2 regions of the Paenibacillus sp. MAHUQ-45 genome follow, and region 1 is predicted to be linked to the other one. Evidence: riboswitches for the same ligand, from Rfam matches in the RefSeq annotation. Region 1 holds a riboswitch; the other holds the start of a gene.

Region 1 (3,162 bases):
AAGCGACAATTCCTCCTTTCGTTCGACACTCCATATAGGTATAGCATAATAGATAGCTTCCCCTTATGCGATAGCTTAGATTGTTAACATCCCCCAGAAACTTAACAACTTCGTAAAACTTATCAGGATTTTCGTCAAAAATGAGGTGATATAATGAAAACGGATGAAAGTTAATTGATGTTTTCCTATTTTTGCGAAAGAAGATGAAGAACATGAACGAGGGGTTACTGGACCGCCTTGAGAAATTTGGTTTTTCCCTATATATGATACGTGTGACGCTAGCTGCATCGCTCTCTTGGGTGGTGGTGCACAGTCTTTATAGCAATCATTATCTGTACTTTGCTCCGCTAGCTGCCATTCTGATTACCCAAGGTACTGTTAAGGGCTCTGTAGAAAAAGGAATCTACCGGCTCCTCGGCATCATTCTTGGCGGGATCGTCGCTCTGATCGTCGGTAAGTTCTTTGACATAAGCGGGCTCTCTATCCTGCTTATGCTGCTCATCGGCATTGGCATCGCCACCGCCTGCCGCGTGAATATTCAGGCCGTGACCCAAGTAGGCGTCACCTCTGTTATGGCCCTTTCCTTCTATCAAAACGATTATGTAGTCTCTAGAATATTCGAAACCTTCATCGGCGTACTGATTGCCGTCCTCATCAATATGATTATCGTTCCGCCGAAGGGGTTCGTCAAGGTAAAAGCCTTGGCACTTGAAGGAAGCCTGCTGCTCGCAGATGCACTGAGAGGACTTGCCGCCGGAGAACAAAGTACGGAGAAGGGCAAAGCCGTATCGAAACAAGCCGGGGAGCTGCTGACACGAAGCCGCAAGCAACAGAAAGAGATTCACTACACACTATCCCATTACCAATGCCGTAATGAATTGCACAAGCTGAGCACAGCTACTACTCATCTGAAAACCGTTCATGCCTATGTGAAGGAAATTGCCGATGAGATTGCTCTGCTTCCACCGCATTATGCAGCTGCAGAAGGGCTGGCTGGTTCGCTGGAAGCCACCGCGGATTGCATCGCACTGTACGGAACGAAGACCCTGTCCGATATCGAGTGCACCCGTTCCCTCCCAGACGCCCTGCGCCATGCACGGGAATTACAGCTCTCTTGCTTCTCAGAGCTTCAGAGACATTGCCCTCTGACAGCCATGCGCGATCTCGGTGCAGTGTTCTCCCACTTGAACCGGGTGCTGGAAGAGGTGGAGCGGGCGGAATATGCCACCTGTTCAGTTGTACCGCATGAGGCCAAGACCAATATCGCACAAGGTATTCATTACATGAAAAAAGGACTCTCCCAAAAGCTATAAACGGGAGCGTCCTTTTATTTTACTAAAACCATCTTACGCGTTATAATTAAGGAAATGTGGAATATATAGGTACTTCTGTGGACTATTTGATCCCATGAGAGACGTCCCGGGCCATCCGGCTTAGACGCCTCTCTTTTACATGTGGACGGTCTGGGTGAATTTATTTATTTTATATTGTCAATTCGTTACTTTAGCACTAAAATTAAAAGGATTTAATGCCGACAATTTTATATATACGACGTACCGGCGCCTTCTTTTTTTGTCGATTTTAGTCGATTAAAGTGCCTGATGCTGAGTATACATCATTGATCCATTTTTAAAGGCAAACTATTCGAAAGGGTAGGACGCAAAGCAATGGGCCTAAGAATGCACAAGCTGCATTTATGGTTGCCAGGCTGCCAATTAGACGCCTGCATGGCGGATATCCCTAGCGGATATCGCATCTTAACCCGGTGCTCTCTATGTACAGATGCCTTTGATTATACAAAGAAGCGAGGTAACAGAATGTCGCAACACCCTAATCGAAATGACGTAAAAGAATTTGCCCGGCCATTGCCGATAGAGCCCTCCGAACAAATCTTGAATAGTGCTCCACAATCTCTACCACTGGACGACACGAACAATAAGGACGGCATCATCATTATTCAAAATAATCAATTTTTCATCACCTCACCTTTATCTGGCGGCAAACCTGCTGTCATCTCTCCCGTTCCTCCCGTTGTCCTTAGGAAGAACCGGCAGATCATTACTGCCCCTACCGAAGTATTGTCATCCGACCGCCTGGAGTGGGAGATTGAAGAGCCCGCACCGTATGAGATTACAGTCTCCGAAGACAAGTTATCGGCTTTCCTTACCCTGCGACGGTTGGAACAGTACGCCTGGCGCCTGAAGGATTGTGCAGCCACGAATAACATTGCGGTTAGTGCGGAGCAGGACAAGAAAGCCCTGCTGTCTACAGTCCGCATCGAACAGGTCCTTGCCGACTTTGACAAAAAATCCATCTCCCAGAATCTCAATATTCCAGCGATTTACGAGGCATTGAACCACCCTACCGGACGGCCTGTCCGTGTAGCGGAAGGTACCGCGCCCAAACCCGCGATCAATGCAAGAATCGAGATCCCTTTTTCCGAGGAAGCCCTGACCGCAGAAATCTTCCATAGAAACGTGAGTGGACAGGAAGAGCAGAATTACCCGGACATCCCAGAAGTCCAAGAGGGCGACATCGTAGCTATCAAGCATCCACCCATCGAAGGGGTTCCCGGATATGATGTGTATGGACATCTGCTGCCTGCTGCCCCACCTGAGGATTTCCAGCTTATAGCCAAGGAGCATACACAGCTTATATCCGGTCTGAAGGTCATGGCGCTTCGTACAGGCAGACCCCGCCTGACAGGAGTGAAGGGCAGAACCTTTGACATTGCCGCAGCGCACAGGGTTCTGGGGAATGTCAATCCTGAGACCGGCCACATCGTATTCCCGGGGGACGTTGCTGTTCACGGCGATGTGGAAGAGCAGATGATTATTGAAGCGATTGGAAATGTCTATATTTACGGAAACGTGAAGAATGCGACCATCGTTGCAACCGGGAGTATTTGGATACATGGCGATGTGGTGGAGAGCAGACTGTATTCGGGATATCATGGAGTTTTGAATAACCGACTCTACCATCTGTCAAAACAGATCCTAGAGGAAGGCAATCTGCTACGGAAGGCAGCCAAGGTGTTGGCCAAAAAGTTAGAAAACCGCCAACAGCCTGTGAATTACGGCCAGGTCATTCAGCTTTTGCTTGATACCAAATATAAACGATTTGCGATTCTGATCCCCGAGCTTCTGCATGTTCTCTCCGATA
Region 2 (3,162 bases), on a different contig from region 1:
CAAATTGTCGCTCATAAATTGGCCCCCTAATTAAAGATTCACTACACGGTGTGCAGTAGGTGGTACTTCGTCACGGTCTGTCAACAGTTCGATTACTGCAACCTTGTTCAAGGCTACCGCATCTTCGATCGCAGCGGAGAATTGTTCCAACGTCTCACAGCGATATCCGCTTGCTCCAAGGGATTCACCAAACTTCACGGCGTCCATTGGGACTTCGAATAGGGTTCCGTCAATTCGGCCCGTAGTCTTCTGCATTCCCTTAAGCGCCATATCCAGTTGCATGTTGTTCACAACGATAAAAATAACCGGGATATCCTTACATACTGCTGTATTAATCTCTGCACCGAGCATCATAAAGCATCCATCGCCAGTCACACAGAAGATCGTTTCATCCGGTGATGCAACCTTGGCGCCGATAGCCATGCCAATGGCGTTGCCCATGCAGGCAAAATAGGCATCAAACACAAAACTGCCCGGTTTTTTAACGTTATACCATTTAACGGCATTAAAGCCATGGCTTCCGTCATCCACGAACATAGTGTTGTTGTATGGAATCAGATCACTCATCACATTCATGACTGAAGCCAGAGAGAGACCAGGGAGCTCAGGCAGTTCATCCCGATAGTTAAAGCTTTCGGTAGTACGTTTGGTCACAGAATCTCTATCCAGGTGTTCAAGATAATACACAAGATTATCACGCAGATCCCCGGTGACCGGTATTGTTTGGGAGGTCAGAATTTTGCCCACAAACGTAGGATCACTATCGAACTGAATTAAAGTCTCTGGATGGTTCTCACGTTTGAGATTACAGATGGTCATATCGCTCAGGCGGGAGCCCAGTACAATATACAAATCGCTGCGATTTAGCAGATCATCACCATGAGTGCATCCGCCGACACCGACAGGACCGTGATACAGCGGGTGATCCCAAGGAATAGCACCTTTGCCGCCAGGAGAAGTCACGACAGGGATGTTGAAGGTTTCAGCCAATTCGATCAGCTCTTTATGAGCTCCGGAACGGTTAACACCTTTACCCGCAATAATCAGTGGGTTCTCAGCATTGTTGATAGCGTTGATTACACGGTCAAAATTGGAGATGCTTACGAACGATTCGCGCTCTGGATAGACTACCGGGAATTCTTCCAGCAGTTCTGTCTGAACGTCGAAAGGCAAGCAAAGATGAACGGGACCACGGTTACCGCTCAGAGCAATCGAGATAGCATGATTGAAAATGGTACTGAAGTTATCGCCACGTTCTACAAGCTTGCTGAATAGAGTAGCCGGTTTGAACATATCAGCAAGATCAGCCAGATATGAGGAAGAATCCTGACATTGCGGAATACCTAATTCTTTTATGGATTGATGACCTGTAATAAATAGTACCGGAAGGTTATTCGCTTTGGCATGGGCCGCTGCAGTCAGTAGGTTCGTTCCTCCGGGACCGGATGTTCCGAAAGCAACACCTAGTCCGCCAGTCTTAAGGGCATAGCCTGCGGCTTCAAACCCGGAACTGGATTCATGTCTTCCAGGAATAAACTCAATACCGTAATCCACCATCTTTAGAACTAAAGGACAAATGGATTTACCAATAATACCAAATGAATGGGTTACTCCGAGATTACGTAGTGCCTCCGCCATAAAATCTGCGACTGTCTTCAAAAAAAACACCTCTCAAGTGTATGAATTGGGATAAGTAAAAAGATAAATATATTATCGTTCTGGTGATGCGAAATGATTAGAACGATACAAACGGGTATAAAGAAACAACAAAACCTGTGCTCGAATAATGGAGCACAGGTTGGAAGCAAAAAACCGCCACTCAGACCGCAAGATTAAGTCGATCCTCCTGGTTTTCTCTGCAACCTGGCAGTCATGGCCTCAGAAAAATGAGGCTGTAGATCCATGGCTTTGCGTCATTCCTTTTCAGGAATTTTGCCCATATAAATTATATAACTAATTATAAGAATAATTTTCCTTTACATTATATTCCTAGCTCGTCTTTGTCAATATATTTTACACAAATGAACTCGGAATTTGACGAAAAAAATGAAAGAGAATAGGGATATAGTTTTAATTTAAAATGTATCCAAGGGGGTATTGTAAATTAGAATGCGGTTACAAAATAGAGCGAAAATAAACTATTAATTGGGTCAGTATGGAATATTTGACTAGAGGGGTTGGTGCAAAAATGCAAATTGGATCAAAACAATTGGATGGAGAAGATTAGATAATAATTGAAGAAATTAGTTGACTCATCATTTGCCGTGATATTTTTAATGAAAGAATTGAATCCAAATACTTATTTTTTTCTAAACTATAATGGAAGTGAGTGGGTTAAAAGTAGGATGCTTGAGAGGGGAGAAGGCGAATCGTTATTTGTGAGTATGAATTTTACGGAAAGGTCTGAAAGCGATATAATGCAAACGTTTCATAAGTTTGAAAAACTGCCGTATAAAATAGAGCTTATACGGCAGTTTTGTGCTGAAAGGAACAAAAATTAAATTTTGATGACAAATTCTAAAATTTAAAAATATGAATCGTTTTTTGTAGCTGGAAGACGGCTGACGTCATTTTTTCACTCTCTTCTGCAACAGATTCCAGAGCATTGATCTGCTCACTCATCGATGCAGAGACCTCTTCAGTGCTGGCCGCTGTTTGCTGGGTAATGGCGGAGATGTTCTCGATCGCAGAGGAGATTTTCAGGGCACTGTCCAGCATCAGATCGCTTTCCGAAGAGAAGGCGGCGATCTGCTCGGTAATGTACTGTACGCTTTGGACAATTTGCCCGAAAATTTGTGCAGTCTGAATGATCATTTCATTCTGTACCTGAACGACTTCCTCATTGATGGTAATATTCGCAATGGCTTCCTTGATATCGGCTTCAATGCTTCGCACCAAGCTGAAGACCTCTTTGGTCGAGGCCGTTGATTCCTCAGCCAGTTTGCGAACTTCGTGGGCGACCACGGCGAACCCGCGGCCATGCTCTCCGGCACGGGCAGCTTCGATGGAAGCATTCAAGGATAACAGGTTGGTCTGTTCCGCAATTTCGGTAATTGTCTTGGTAATCATGGTGATACCGCGAGCGTTATGGGAGAGGGCATCAATAGTATCAGCTACTTTTTGTGTAGCTTCAATATTCTTGCGCATGCCTTCCGATTGGGT

Evidence for each region. A riboswitch is a leader RNA that binds a small molecule or an ion and turns the genes downstream of it on or off. The one in region 1 is predicted to bind cyclic di-GMP.
Region 2: another riboswitch for cyclic di-GMP. It lies ahead of AC3Y23_RS03750 (thiamine pyrophosphate-binding protein); the one in region 1 lies ahead of AC3Y23_RS11805 (flagellar assembly protein A).

Annotation. Positions count from the first base shown of each region.
Region 1 is NZ_JBYUPV010000004.1:223,876-227,037, reverse strand. It holds gene AC3Y23_RS11810 (FUSC family protein) at 213-1,313, shown strand; cyclic di-GMP riboswitch class I at 1,625-1,716, shown strand; gene AC3Y23_RS11805 (flagellar assembly protein A) at 1,818-3,162, shown strand, end outside.
Region 2 is NZ_JBYUPV010000002.1:9,791-12,952, forward strand. It holds gene AC3Y23_RS03745 (carboxymuconolactone decarboxylase family protein) at 1-15, opposite strand, end outside; gene AC3Y23_RS03750 (thiamine pyrophosphate-binding protein) at 31-1,668, opposite strand; cyclic di-GMP riboswitch class I at 1,855-1,947, opposite strand; gene AC3Y23_RS03755 (hypothetical protein) at 2,235-2,501, shown strand; gene AC3Y23_RS03760 (methyl-accepting chemotaxis protein) at 2,518-3,162, opposite strand, start outside.